DNA from 4 places in the Streptomyces sp. NPDC020996 genome. Region 1 is predicted to be linked to each of the others. Evidence: riboswitches for the same ligand, from Rfam matches in the RefSeq annotation. Region 1 holds a riboswitch; each other region holds the start of a gene.

Region 1 (3,478 bases):
CGCCCCGCCGCCGAATCGGAGCCGGTGCGCGGCGCTGGAGCGCTCGGTGTGCAGCGCCGTGACCGCCCGCGCGCGCTCGCCGTCGCCGCGTGCCACCGCGTCGACGATCGCGCCGTGCTCCGCCCAGGACTCCATCGGGTCGGCCGGCGCGTCCACGGCGTACATCCAGGAGATCTTCTGGCGCAGCTGAGTGAGCATCGAGGTCAGCGCGGGGCTGCAGGCGGCCTGGGCGAGCGTCTCGTGGAACCAGCCCCCGAGCGAGCGCAGATCCTCGCTGTTGCCCCTCCTGGCGCGCTCCTGACCCAGCCTGACCAGGCCGCGCAGCACCTTCAGGTGGGCCTCGGTGCGCCGCTGGGCGGCCCGCGAGGCGCCGAGCGGCTCCAGCAGCACGCGCATCTCCAGCAGGTCGGCGGCCTCCTGCTCGGTCGGCTCGGCGACGCACGCGCCCGCGTGCCTCCGGGTCACCACGAAGCCCTCCGCCTCCAGCGTGCGCAGGGCCTCGCGGACGGGGACGCGCGAGACGCCGTAGCGGCGGGCGAGGACTTCCTCGGTGAGCCGGCCGCCGCGCTCGTGGACACCCGCGACGATGTCGTCCCGAATGGCCGTGCACACCGAGTGCGCGGGAATGCGCATGACCGACCTCCGCATTAATCCCCGTGAAACGTCGACGATTGACGTGTGTTCAGCGACTCTAATGCAATGGGCCGGAATTTCCGACGGCGGACCGGAATCCAGGGATATTTTTTGGTCAACGGGCCGGACCGCCGGGCAGACGGAACGCCGAAAGCCCCGGCCGGTTGGCCGGGGCTCGGGTCGGAGCGGACTTGCGGCGGGGCGGACCGGTGATCCGCCCTCGGAGGTTCACGCCCTCGGAGGTTTCCCTCCTCAGAGGTTCACGCCGTGCCTGCGCAGATAGGCGAGGGGGTCGACGTCCGAGCCGTACTCGGGGGTGGTGCGGACCTCGAAGTGCAGGTGCGGTCCGGTGACGTTGCCGGTGGCGCCGGACAGGCCGATCTGCTGTCCCGGGGCCACCGTCTGGCCCACCGAGACGCCGATGGACGACAGGTGGCCGTACTGGGTGTACATGCCGTCGGCCATCCTGATCACGACCTGGTTGCCGTACGCCCCGCCCCAGCCGGCCTCGACGACGGTGCCGACGCCGACGGCGTGCACCGCCGTGCCGCTCGCGGCGTGGAAGTCGATGCCCGTGTGACTGCCGGAGGACCACAGGGAGCCGCCGGTGCGGTATCCGGTGGAGACGTACGAGTGCGCGATCGGCGCCGTGAACGCGTTGAGGCGCTCGCGCTCGGCCTCGCGGGCGGCGCGCGCCTTGGCCTCGCGCTCCTGCGCGGCCAGCGCGGCGGCCTTCTGGCGCGCGGCCTGCTCGGCGGCCTTCTCGATCGCGGCCTCCTCGGCGGCCTGCTGCTGGGCCTCCGCCTGGGCGTCGATCTTCTCGGCGACCGCGTCACCGAGGCTGACGACGGGGAGCAGGCCGGTCCGCTCGACCGTGTTGTCGGCGGCGAGCGCCGGGGCGGCCAGAGCGCCGACCACACCGGTGGTCGCGAGCGTCGCCATGCCCGCCGCGCGCGCGGAGGTGCTCCTGAGACGGCTGGGACGGCGGTGCTTCCCGGTGGCGCAGGTGAACGCCATGTGGTGGCTGATCCTTTCCTTCCCTCTCGCCTACCGGGTTAGCTGACAGGTTCGGAGCAGGAAGGTCTCCTACGGGCCCCCTCGCCGCGGGCGCGGGCGTCCGATTCACCTCAGGGACGTGGGTCCCCGGCTCCCCTGGCTCGCGCCGTACGGGGACTCGGCGATGGCTGTCCGGTGCCGCGGGTGCGGCGCACTGCCTGACGGACAGCCCGGACGACGCTAAACGGGCCGCCTCTCCATCCCCAAACAGAAGACCGCTTTTGTAGCGCATGCCACAGGGCAGACAGGCAACCTCTGCCTCAATTCGGGCATGAGAGGGCCCCGGTGACCCGTCGGTCACCGGGGCCCCCACGCGCGCGTGCCGCTACTCGGCGGGCACGACGGTCACTTCGCCGATGCCGAGGGCCTCGACGGGCTCCTTGATCTGGGAGGCGTCACCGACCAGGACGGTCACCAGACGGTCCACCGGGAACGCGCTCACGGCCGCCGCCGTGGCCTCCACGGTGCCGGTCTCGGCGAGCTGCCGGTACAGCGTCGCCTGGAAGTCGTCCGGCAGGTGCTGCTCGACCTGGTCGGCCAGCGTGCTCGCCACGGCGGCCGCGGTCTCGTACTTCAGCGGCGCCACGCCGACGAGGTTCTGCACGGCGACGTCGCGCTCGGCGTCGGTCAGGCCCTCCGCCGCCAGGGTGCGCAGCACCGTCCACAGGTCGTGCAGGGCGGGGCCGGTGTTCGGGGTGTCCACGGAGCCGCTGATGGCGAGCATCGCGGCGCCCGAGCCGTCCGGCGCGGACCGCAGCACCTGGGCGAAGGCGCGCACGCCGTAGGTGTAGCCCTTCTCCTCCCGCAGCACGCGGTCCAGGCGGGAGGTGAGGGTGCCGCCCAGGCAGTACGTGCCGAGCACCTGCGCGGGCCACACGCGGTCGTGCCGGTCGGGTCCGACGCGGCCGATGAGCAGCTGGGTCTGGACGGCGCCGGGACGGTCGACGATGACGACGCGGCCGGTGTCGTCGGCGGTCACCGGCGGCACGGGGCGCGGCTCGGCCGCCGGGCCGGTCCAGGAGCCGAGGGTGTCGCCGAGCAGCGCGTCGAGGTCGATGCCGGTGAGGTCGCCGACGACCACGGCGGTGGAGGTCGCGGGGCGGACGTGCTTCTCGTAGAAGGCGCGTACGGCCGCGGAGTCGATGTCGGAGACGGTGTCCTCGGTGCCCTGGCGCGGGCGCGACATGCGCGAGTCCGCCGCGAACAGTTCCTTCGACAGCTCCTTGGCGGCGCGCCGGGACGGGCTGGCCAGCTCGTGCGGGATCTCGTCGAGCCGGTTGCGCACCAGCCGCTCGACCTCGCTGTCCGCGAAGGCGGGCGCCCGCAGGGCGTCGGCGACCAGACCGAGCGCCCTGGCCAGGCGGGAGGCCGGCACTTCCAGGCTCAGGCGGACGCCGGGGTGGTCGGCGTGCGCGTCGAGGGTGGCGCCGCAGCGCTCCAGCTCGGCGGCGAACTCCTCGGCGGAGTGCTTGTCGGTGCCCTCGGAGAAGGCGCAGGCCATGATCGTGGCGACGCCGTCGAAGCCGGCCGGCTCGGCGTCCAGGGGGGCGTCCAGGAGCACCTCCACGGCGACGACCTGCTGGCCGGGGCGGTGGCAGTGCAGGACCGTCAGTCCGTTGTCGAGCGTGCCGCGCTCGGGGGCCGGGAACGCCCAGGGCCTGGCCTCGCCCGCGCTGGGCCGGGGGTGGAACTCCATCGTGGCGAGCTCGGTCACTTGGCCGCCTCCTCGTTGACGTCGGTGCCTTCCACGGTGGCCTCGGCCTCCGGGTCCTCGGGCGGGTCCGCGGCC
Region 2 (3,478 bases), on a different contig from region 1:
TCTCGGTCAGCGAGCCGATCTGGTTGACCTTGACCAGCAGGGCGTTGGCGGTGCCCTCCTCGATGCCGCGGGCCAGCCGCTCGGGGTTGGTGACGAACAGGTCGTCGCCGACGAGCTGCACCTTGTCGCCGAGCTTGTCGGTGATGACCTTCCAGCCGGCCCAGTCGTCCTCGAACAGCGGGTCCTCGATGGAGACGAGCGGGTAGGCCGCGACGAGCTCCTCGTAGTACTCCGTCATCTCGGCGGCGGAGCGCTCCTTGCCCTCGAAGAGGTACTTGCCGTCCTTGTAGAACTCGGAGGCGGCGACGTCGAGGGCGAGGGCGATCTGCTCGCCGGGGGTGTAACCGGCCTCCTTGATCGCCTCCAGGATGAGGTCGAGGGCCTCGCGGTTGGAGCCGAGGTTCGGGGCGAAGCCGCCCTCGTCGCCCAGGCCGGTGGCCAGACCCTTGGACTTCAGGACCTTCTTCAGGGTGTGGTACACCTCGGTGCCCCAGCGCAGGGCCTCGGAGAAGGACTCCGCGCCGATCGGGGCGATCATGAACTCCTGGATGTCCACGTTGGAGTCGGCGTGCGAGCCGCCGTTCAGGATGTTCATCATCGGCACCGGCAGCAGGTGCGCGTTGGGGCCGCCCAGGTAGCGGAAGAGGGGGAGGTCGCTGGCCTCGGAGGCGGCGTGGGCCACGGCGAGCGAGACGCCGAGGATGGCGTTGGCGCCGAGCGAGCCCTTGTTGTCGGTGGCGTCCAGGTCGAACATCGCCTGGTCGATCAGGCGCTGCTCGGTGGCGTCGTAGCCGACCAGCTCCGGGCCGATCTGCTCGATGACGGCGAGGACGGCCTTCTCGACACCCTTGCCCTGGTAACGGTTCGGGTCGCCGTCACGGAGCTCGATGGCCTCGAAGGCGCCGGTGGAGGCGCCGGAGGGGACGGCGGCACGACCCGTGCTGCCGTCGTCGAGGCCGACCTCGACCTCGACCGTGGGATTGCCTCGGGAGTCCAGGATTTCCCGGGCTACGACGACGTCGATGGACGGCACGAGCATCTCCTTCGTGGATGTGACGCTGGTAGTGCGGGGCACTGGGCCTGACGGCCCGTCTTGCAGCCTTGCGACTAGAGCCTAACCGTCCCGGGGCCGTCGGCAGCCGACCGACCGTCCCGTGGACAAGGTCAGACGGTACCTATTGTTCACCCCCGGAACAAAGCGAGGTGAACAACGCGTGCACACCGGGCACCGGCGGGCAAAGAAAACCCCGCCCCGGTGCGTACGGGGGAACACGCACCGGGGCGGGGAGCCCATGGGGGCCGGGGGGCGGCTCCCATGGCGGTCCACTGTGGGGGACGCGGGCTGTGCGGGGCCTGCGCGCCGGCTACCGGACGGCTGTCACTTCAGGTGCAGCTGCTGGCCCGGGTAGATGAGGTCGGCGTCCTCGACGATGTCCTTGTTCAGCCGGAACACCTTCTTCCAGCCGCCCTTGACGTCGTGCTCCGCGGCGATCGAGGAGAGCGTGTCGCCCTTGACGACCTTGTACTCGCCGTCGCCCTTCTTGACCTTCTTGCCGGTCGGGGTGGTGACGGTCTTCTGCGCCTTCACGACCGGGCGCTCGGTGGAGCGGAAGGCGCTCTGCTGCTCGGTGTAGCGGGAGGCGGTGCCGCCGCTCGGCGAGGAGGACGAGGAGGAAGACGAAGAGGAGGACGACGACGGGGAGGACGACGAGGAGGACGACGAGGACGGCGCCCCGGCGGCGCCGTCGTAGGAGGCGCCGGACAGGCCCGTGCCGCAGACCGGCCAGGCGCCCTTGCCCTGAGCGGCGAGGACCTTCTCGGCGACGGCGATCTGCTGCGCCTTGCTGGCCTGGTCGGCGGTGGAGGCGTACTGCGTGCCGCCGTACGCGGCCCAGGTGGAGGCGGAGAACTGCAGGCCGCCGTAGTAGCCGTTGCCGGTGTTGATGGACCAGTTGCCGCCGGACTCGCACTGGGCGACGGCGTCCCACTCGGAGGCGGTGGCGGCGGAGGCGTTGCCGGCCGCCAGCAGCGGGGCGGCGACGGCGGCGCCGGTGACACCGGCGACGGCGACGGCGCGGGTGGAGCGCTGGAGAACAGTCGGACGACGGTGCTTGCCCTTGCCGGAAAACAGCATGGTTGATCCCCTCACCGACGCCTGCGAGGTGAGCTGTCGGGTTCGGGCCGGTTGAGTTGCCCGGCCGCCCACCTCCCGGTGCGCGACTCCACCCCTAGCCGTTCCCGCCCCTCAAGGGCCGGGCCCGGCGCCTACCTTGGGTCCCCCGCTCCTGCCTACGGCGCTTGACGCGACGACTGTTCCCGGACGGCCGCTGGCAGGATTCGGCGTTGCGGCAGCCGGGGCCCGCGTTGGCGAGCGGTCATGACCGTAGACACGGAATCCACCGGATTTCAAAGACGATCAGGGCCTCTGAGACTCATCCCACACTTTCGCCAAACCGGACATTCCACGGCGAAAGCGGACGTCAACTCCCGCTAGTTTTCGCCCGTTTCCGCCCCTACTCGCAGGGTCTGACCGGGGACGATGTGACTCGGGTCGGCGCCGATCGCCTTCTTGTTCAGGGCGTAGAGCTCGCGCCACCCGCCCTCGACGTCGAGGGTGTCCGCGACGGAGGCGAGGGTGTCGCCGGCGTGGACCGTGTAGGCGTCGCCGTCGTCGGCGTCCGTGCGCGCGGCGTGGCGGCCCGAGGACGCTTCCATGGAGCGGCCGTTCGCCGCCTCGTCGGCGCTGCCGCCGCGGTGGCGGCCGGTGCCGGTGTCGCCGCCGACGCCGCTACCGACGTCAAGCGAGCCGGTGTCGACGAGGCTCCAGGAGCCCACCATCTGCTCCGAGTTGTCCGTGTCGTCACTTTCGGCCGTTTCGTCGGGTGAGCCGTCGGACGTCCGCGACACGGACGGGGAGGCGGACGGCGAAGCCGACTTGTCGGACTTGGCGGGCTTGTCCGTAGTGCTGGAGGAACCCTTCGACGCCCCGGGGGACGCGGAGGCGTGGGACGGGGCGTCCGAGGGCGAGGCCGTGCCGGACGTGTCGCCGGACGCGTCACCCGACGCGCCGGACGAGCCGTTGGACAGGCCGGTGGAGTCGGTGACGCCGGTGGAGTCGGACGAGTCGTCAGCGATCCCGGTGTCGATGTCGGCCGCGCCCTTGTCCTTGTCGAGCCCGGCGGTCAGTCCACAGGTGTGGAAGGCGCCGGCGCCCTGGTCCGCGAGTATCTTCTCGGCGACGGCTATCTGCTGGTTGCGGCTGGCCAGGTCGGCGCTCGGCGCGTAGTCGAGGCCGCCGTACTTCTCCCAGTCCTCCTGGGACAGCCGCAGGCCGCCGTAGAAGCCGTCACCGCTGTTCTCGCTCCACGAGCCGCCGGTCTCGCATTCCGCCACCTTGTCCCACGTCGAACCGTCGGCGGCGCTCGCGGCGGAGGCGCCCAGGAGCGGGATGGCGATGGCGGAGCCGGTCACTCCGGCC
Region 3 (3,478 bases), on a different contig from region 1:
AGGATGGAGTAGTACAGGTGCGGCATGCCGGCGTCCTGCTGGAGCTGCCGGTCGAGCGCGTCCTCCAGGAGGTGCGTCGCCGCGATGAACGCGCGCCAGGCGCGCTGCTCGTCCGGGGTGAGCCAGCGGGTCGTCATGCCACCAGTGTAAGTTTGTTTCAAACTTGAACCAAGACCGCCCGCCTCCGAGAGTGAGCGCGCTCGATGCCGCATCCCTACGTCCTGCTGTCCGCCGCCGTCTCCCTGGACGGCTACCTCGACGACACCGGCCCCGAGCGGCTTCTGCTCTCCGGCCCGGCGGACTTCGACCGGGTCGACGAGGTACGTGCTTCCGTCGACGCGATCCTGGTCGGTGCCGGGACGATCCGGGCCGACAATCCGCGGCTGCTGGTCAACTCGGAGCGTCGCCGCGCCGGCCGGGTGGCCGCGGGCCGGTCCGCCTACCCGCTCAAGGTCACGGTCAGCGCCTCGGGGGAACTCGATCCGGCGGCGCGGTTCTGGCACACGGGCGGCGAGAAGGTCCTCTACACGACCAACGAGGGCGCCGAACGGGCCCGCGCGCTGGGACTCGCCGCCGACGTCGTCGCGCTGGGCGGCGACGTCGGCTGGCGGCCGCTGCTGCGGCATCTGCACGACGTCCGGGGAGTGCGCCGTCTCATGGTGGAGGGCGGGGGGCTCGTGCACACCCAGCTGCTCCAGCAGGGGCTCGCCGACGAGCTGCAGCTCGTGCTGGCGCCGGTGTTCGTGGGCGACCCCGCCGCGCCGCGGCTGTTCGGCCCGGGGGCGTACCAGGGCGGGCGGCTGCGCCTGCTGGAGACGCGGCGGATCGAGGACGTCGTCCTCATGCGGTACGAGCCGACGGCTCCCGGGGCGGGGGAGGTCGCCGTGGCCGCCGACCGCCACTGGCTCGCCCTCGCGTGCGAGCTGGCGGCGCTGTGCCCGCCGTCGCGGACGGCGTTCAGCGTGGGGGCGGTGGTGGTGGCCGGTGACGGCACCGAGCTGGCCCGGGGGTACTCCCGTGAGGGGGACGATCCTGTGGTGCATGCCGAGGAGGCGGCTCTGGCGAAGCTCGATCCGGACGATCCCCGGCTCGCCGGCGCCACGGTCTACAGCAGCCTCGAGCCGTGCGCCCGGCGTGCGTCCCGGCCCAAGCCGTGCGCGCGGCTGATCCTCGACGCGGGGGTCCGGCGGGTGGTGACGGCTTGGCGGGAGCCCGACACGTTCGTCGAGAGCGCCGACGGCAGTGGGCTGCTGGCGGGGGAGGGGGTCGACGTGGTCGTGCTGCCGGAGTACGCGGAGCGGGCCAAGGCGCCCAATCGGCATCTGGTGGGGTAGCGGGGTGCGTGTGGCGGCGTGGTGCGGGATGCCTGCGGCGGCCTGTCGCGGTTCGGTGGGGGTGCGCGTTGCGCCTGCGGTGCGGACAGAGTCGCCTTCCCGCCGTACGCGGCTGACGGCGGGTACCGCGGAGAAACGCGTGTGCTTGCCGTCCTGCGTATGACGTACACTGGTGACACACCGACGCGGGGTGGAGCAGCTCGGTAGCTCGCTGGGCTCATAACCCAGAGGTCGCAGGTTCAAATCCTGTCCCCGCTACTCAAGGCCGACGGCCGGGATCCTCAGAGGTCCCGGCCGTCGGTGTTTTTGCACGGTCCGTGACTGTGAGTGATGGGGCGGCCGCCCTGCGCAGTGTGATCGGCGGGGTATGTGAGGGGCCAACTCGCCCGTTTTTAGACGGTCATGGGGATGTACGTCCGACCTGGATTCGTTAATGATCAAGCGGAACGGCTTGGAAACGAGCCCCTGCGTCTATTAACGTTCGATAACGCAGCGCGGTCGTCCCAGCCGTCACAAGAGGCGGCTCCGTGCGCACGCGCCGAATCCCGCAAGGGAACCGGGGAACCACCACCCTGGGGTGAATCGCGCGAATGCCGCCGTGGGATCACGGTGGATATACGCGCGTAGGAGACCTTCCTGCTCCGAACCCGTCAGCTAACCCGGTAGGCGAGGAGGAAGGAAAGGAGCACGCCCACGTGGCGTCAAACCGGCCTGCCCCGACAGCCCCGTTCCAGCCGAGTGACACCTTCGGCTACGGCAGCTACCGCACCGACGAGGGCCCGTGGGAGGCATGGAACCCCACGGAGGACTCCGTCCGCCCCGTCCGCGGTCGGCACCGCGTCTCCAAGCAGCGCGGCGGGGGACTCGCCCGCAGCTCCACGGTTCTGGGCGTCGGCGTCATAGCCGCTGTCGGCGCGGGCGGCATGGCCAGCGCCAACACCGGCAAGCCGCCGGTGTCCATCTCCATGCCCGACCTGCCCTCGGTCGGCTCGCTGATCTCCGACGACGAGCCCGAGCCGCAGCGGTCCGCCACTCCGCTCAGCAGCGTCGGCGTGACCTCCGCGGAGAGCACCAAGGACGCCGGCGAGGCGCTGCGCGACCGCATCATGGCGCAGGCCGAGTCGCAGCAGATCCAGGTCGAGAGCAAGACGCAGCAGGCCACCGAGGCCGCCCTCGCCAAGCAGGTCGCCGACGCGGCCGAGCAGGCCGAGAAGGCGGCCGCCGCCAAGGCCGCCGCGGCCAAGGAGAAGGCGGAGGCGGAGGCCAAGAAGAAGGCCGAGGCCGCGCGTCTCGCCGAGCTGGCCAAGCAGTACACGCTGCCGACCTCCTCGTACACGATCACCTCGACCTTCGGCCAGGCCGGCTCCATGTGGTCCTCCGGCCACCACACCGGCCTCGACTTCGCCGCCCCTACCGGCACGCTCATCAAGGCCATCCACAGCGGGACCATCACCGAGGCCGGCTGGGCGGGGGCGTACGGCTACCGCACGATCCTGACCCTGGACGACGGCACCGAGCTGTGGTTCTGCCACCAGTCGTCGATCAGTGTGAGCGTCGGACAGAAGGTCAGCACCGGTGACGTCATCGGGCGCGTGGGCGCCACCGGGAACGTGACCGGCCCGCACCTGCACCTCGAGGTCCACCTGAACGGGCAGGCCGGCGGCATCGACCCGATGGCCTGGCTGCGCGGCAAGGGACTCAACCCCTGATCTCCCCTGATCCCCGGCGGTCCTGACGGCAAACCCCCCGACGTCAGGACTGCCGGTCAGGCGTGCCCGAGAACTCCGGGGACGACGCCGTCGGCCGGTCCAGGGCCTGAAGGGCTAGTGGCGGTACGGGTTGTACGCGGGGTTCGCGGGGTGCCCGTACGCCGGCCAGGGCGGTGTGACGACCGGCACCGGGGGAGCCGTCATCCTGGCCGCGTGGTCCAGTGCCGGCCGCGCGATCTCGCGCCGCCACCACAGCTCGGCCAGCAACTCCCGCTCCCGTACGACGAAGTCGGCGTCCGCGCGTCCGCGCCGTCCCCGGTGCCGCAGGAACGCCAGCGACGTCGCGTACGCCTCGTACTCGGCCACCGTCCGCCTGGCCGGCTTGCCGAAGCGGTGGCGGGCGTAGTCGCGGGCCGTCCGCCGCGCCCGCATGGA
Region 4 (3,478 bases), on a different contig from region 1:
CGCACCGCGGGACCGTGCTGCATGGGTCCCTCCTTACTCCTTATGAGGCGCCCCGACACGGTCTCTCGTGGCAGAGTTCACCGCTTTGAGCGACAGATATATGCATATCTCGGTGGATCGCCAGCCGTGACCCGTGCGGTGATGGCAGTCTGACGGCGAAGCACCAGTCCGGGACCGTACTCGAACCATCCGCTCCGTGTCGGACCAGCGGTCCCGTGGGAAAGGGACGACGTCGCCATGGCAGACCATCTGGAAGCATCCGTCACTCTGCCGAGCGATCCCGCCTCGGTCTGCGCGGCCCGCACCTACGCGATCGACACCCTCGCGGAGTGGGGCCTGGCGCCGCACACGGAGGTGGCCGACACCGTCCGGCTCATCGTCTCCGAACTCGCCACCAACGCCGTCCAGCACACCCTCGGGCAGTCGCCCACCTTCACCGTCGGACTCGAACTCGACCGCGACGAACAGTTGCGCATCGGCGTCACCGACAGCCACCCCCGGTTCCCGAAGCGGCTGCCCGCCGCCGTCCAGCAGGACAACGGCCGCGGCCTGGTGATCATCCGCTGGCTGACCGCCGAGTGCGGCGGCAGACTGTGCGTGCGCCCCACCCGGGAGGGCGGCAAGACCGTCTCCGTCGAACTGCCGTGGAAGGTGCCGGCCCGACCGGTGCCGGCAGCCGGGCAGCAGGAGCCGTAGCGGGGCTCGGGCGAGGGTTCAGCGGCGCCGTGCGGCGGTTCCCGGTGCACGGCCACGTCGGGCGAGGGTCAGCGGCGCCGTGCCGACGGCTCCCGGTGCACGGCCGCGTCCCGCGGCGCTCCCGGCTGCCTGACGACGGGCGCGGCCTGCTGCGCGGCCTGCTGCGCGGCCTGCTGCTCGGCGGACAGGCCCGCCCGCCGCACCAGGCGAGGCAGCAGCCACCACAGGCCGAGGCACACGCACAGGGTCGCCGCGCCCGCGGCCACCCCGCCCGCCCGGCCCGTCGTCACGTCCACCACGAGCAGCACCGAGCCGGTGAACGCCAGCACCAGCACACCCATGCCGATGGTGGCGAGCCGTGAGGACACCTGGACGACGCGCGGCTTGGCGCCCCGCTGGAACAGCGAGCGGTGCAGCGCGGCCGGCGCGGTGAACAGGGCGGCGGCGAGGACCGCGAGCAGCAGTGTGGTGACGTAGGTGGCCCGCTGGACCGGGTCGAGGGACGGGAAGCGCGGGGTGAAGGCCAGGGTCAGCAGGAAGGCGAAGAGGATCTGCACGCCGGTCTGGGTGACGCGCAGTTCCTGGAGCAGTTCGCCGAAGTTGCGGTCGGCGCGCTCCAGCGGGGTCTCGTTGCGTGCGGTGCAGGGGACATGGTCGGCCATGGTTGAACGGATAACCGGCCAGGACCGTGTCACGCCTCGTCGGGTGGCGGCGTGTCAGGGGCGCCGCCACCCCACGCAAGGATCAGCTGACCCGGCCGTACCAGACGCTCTTCGTCCAGATCTTCTGCAGTTTCACCACGTCCCCGGTCTTCGGGGCGTGCCAGATCTTCCCCTTTCCGGCGTAGATGCCGACGTGGTAGACGTACGAACCCGAATGGAAGAACACGAGGTCTCCGGCCTTGCGGCTCTTGGCGGAGATGTGGCGGGTCTTGTTGTACTGCTGGGCCGCGGTACGCGGCAGGCTCTTGCCCGCCTTCTTGTACGAGTACAGCGTGAGCCCGGAGCAGTCGAACCGGTGCGGACCGGTGGCGCCCCACCGGTAGGGCGAACCCTTCTTGGAAGCCGCGATCTGCAGTGCCTTCGTCGCGGGCGTCGCGGCGGCCGCGTCGGAGGCGAAGCCCGGAACCACGACCGAGCCGCCCACCGCGGCGATGGTGAGGGCCGAGGCCGTGCCGGCCCGGACCATCAGCGACGGGACACGATTGAGCGCAGTCATGCGCAACCCTTCGTCAGCCGCCTGTGAAGGATGACCTGTCGGATTCGGGCTGGCGAAGTTGCCCGGCCGCTCGCGCGGCTTCACCCCAAGGGCTGCTCGGCCCGGTCATGGCGTGACCGTTCCGGCGACCCGTCGTGCTTGGGTCCTCCACTCCTGCCGATCCACTCCTGTCGACCGGTCATCCGGGCGGCGGCAGGACTCGGCGTCCGCCCGGATCGCCCCGCCGCGGCGGCGGGGGCTTGTCGTCAGACACGGATCTTGGCTCACGGATGTCCGAAAAGCCCAACGGAAACGGGGATTTGTGTTGTTACTCACCACTCACCCGTTCGGGTGCCCACAGCTGTGTTCGGAGGCGCGTCATCACCTCCGAAACGGCCCGGACCAGCGAAGAAATGCCTCATCCCGCCTTGGGGCCGGGCCCGTTGCGCAACTCGACCGGTCAAAAAAGAGGAGGTGTGTCTAGTCCGGAAGGCGGTACGCCGTTTGGTCCGTTTCGGCCCCGGCCCGGACACCGGCGCCGGGCGACCGCGGCCCGGGCCCGGCGCGTGCCTCAAGTGCCGGGCTGGGGAGGCACGGTGACCCGGGCGGTGCGCCGCTCGCCGTCCAGTACCCGCAGCGCCCGCGCCAGGGTGGGAGCGTGCAGTTCGGTCTCGCCCCGCTGGTGCATCAGGGCGAGCGCGTCGCGCAGTTCGGCCGCCCTGGCCACCAGCGCCTGCGCGGCCCGCAGCCCGCGGTAGGTGTCGCCGTGGTGGGCCGGATTGATGCGGCCGAGCAGGTCCACCACGTCGAGGTAACGGTCGATCAGCTCGCCCTCGGCGCGGGTCAGCGCGGGCAGCGGCGGGAGTTCGGGCGGGATCACCGGTCGCTCACCTCCCGACGGGCGGGACGAGGGGGGCCCGGCGGCCGGGGACGATCCGGTCCACCAGGCCGTAGTCCACGGCCTGCCGGGCGTCGAAGACCCGGTCCCGCTCGATATCGGCGCCGATCTTCTCCCGGCTGTGTCCGGTGGCCCGGGCCGGCATCTCCTCCACGAGGCGGCGATTGCGCGTCAGTTCCTCCGTCTGCACCGCCAGATCACTCGCCCGGCCCCGCACCGGCTCGGCGAGCGCGGGCTGGCGGATCACCACCCGCGCGCCCGGCAGCACGGAGCGCTTGCCCGGCGTCCCGGCGGCCAGCAGCACCGCGGCCGAGGAGGCGGCCTGCCCCAGGCAGGTCGTCTCCACGTCGCAGGAGACGTACCGCATCGTGTCGTAGAGCGCCGTCATGGCGCTGAACGAGCCGCCCGGCGAGTTGATGTACAGCGCGATGTCCCGGTCGGGGTCCTTGTGCTCGAGGTACATGAACTGGGCCGTCAGGTCGTTCGCCGCGGTGTCGTCGAGAGGCGTGCCGAGGAAGAGGATCCGCTCCTCCAGCAGCTTCGCGTACGGATCCGTCGATCGGCGCCCGGACGCGGTCCGTTCGGTGAACCCGGGCAGGACGTGTCGGGCGGACGGTCGGGTCATGGCATACCCCTCCTCGCGACAGAGCTGTTCCCGGAGCTGTCCCCGGAGCTGTCTCTGTAAAA

The links. A riboswitch is a leader RNA that binds a small molecule or an ion and turns the genes downstream of it on or off. The one in region 1 is predicted to bind cyclic di-AMP.
Region 2: another riboswitch for cyclic di-AMP. It lies ahead of AB0G63_RS03865 (transglycosylase family protein); the one in region 1 lies ahead of AB0G63_RS26220 (M23 family metallopeptidase).
Region 3: another riboswitch for cyclic di-AMP. It lies ahead of AB0G63_RS08300 (M23 family metallopeptidase); the one in region 1 lies ahead of AB0G63_RS26220 (M23 family metallopeptidase).
Region 4: another riboswitch for cyclic di-AMP. It lies ahead of AB0G63_RS23035 (C40 family peptidase); the one in region 1 lies ahead of AB0G63_RS26220 (M23 family metallopeptidase).

What each region holds. Positions count from the first base shown of each region.
Region 1 is NZ_JBFADM010000043.1:30,072-33,549, forward strand. Features, by position in the region: gene AB0G63_RS26215 (GntR family transcriptional regulator) at 1-633, opposite strand, end outside; gene AB0G63_RS26220 (M23 family metallopeptidase) at 886-1,650, opposite strand; cyclic di-AMP (ydaO/yuaA leader) riboswitch at 1,663-1,823, opposite strand; gene AB0G63_RS26225 (pitrilysin family protein) at 2,015-3,403, opposite strand; gene AB0G63_RS26230 (pitrilysin family protein) at 3,400-3,478, opposite strand, start outside.
Region 2 is NZ_JBFADM010000003.1:222,853-226,330, reverse strand. Features, by position in the region: gene eno (phosphopyruvate hydratase) at 1-1,039, opposite strand, end outside; gene AB0G63_RS03865 (transglycosylase family protein) at 1,379-2,134, opposite strand; cyclic di-AMP (ydaO/yuaA leader) riboswitch at 2,138-2,307, opposite strand; gene AB0G63_RS03860 (transglycosylase family protein) at 2,491-3,478, opposite strand, start outside.
Region 3 is NZ_JBFADM010000008.1:15,060-18,537, reverse strand. Features, by position in the region: gene AB0G63_RS08315 (MarR family transcriptional regulator) at 1-137, opposite strand, end outside; gene AB0G63_RS08310 (dihydrofolate reductase family protein) at 204-1,334, shown strand; tRNA gene AB0G63_RS08305 (tRNA-Met) at 1,519-1,592, shown strand; cyclic di-AMP (ydaO/yuaA leader) riboswitch at 1,861-2,018, shown strand; gene AB0G63_RS08300 (M23 family metallopeptidase) at 2,030-3,043, shown strand; gene AB0G63_RS08295 (PrsW family intramembrane metalloprotease) at 3,158-3,478, opposite strand, start outside.
Region 4 is NZ_JBFADM010000035.1:11,971-15,448, reverse strand. Features, by position in the region: gene AB0G63_RS23050 (helix-turn-helix transcriptional regulator) at 1-23, opposite strand, end outside; gene AB0G63_RS23045 (ATP-binding protein) at 238-696, shown strand; gene AB0G63_RS23040 (DUF6328 family protein) at 765-1,358, opposite strand; gene AB0G63_RS23035 (C40 family peptidase) at 1,441-1,914, opposite strand; cyclic di-AMP (ydaO/yuaA leader) riboswitch at 1,918-2,129, opposite strand; gene AB0G63_RS23030 (hypothetical protein) at 2,465-2,773, opposite strand; gene AB0G63_RS23025 (ATP-dependent Clp protease proteolytic subunit) at 2,781-3,416, opposite strand.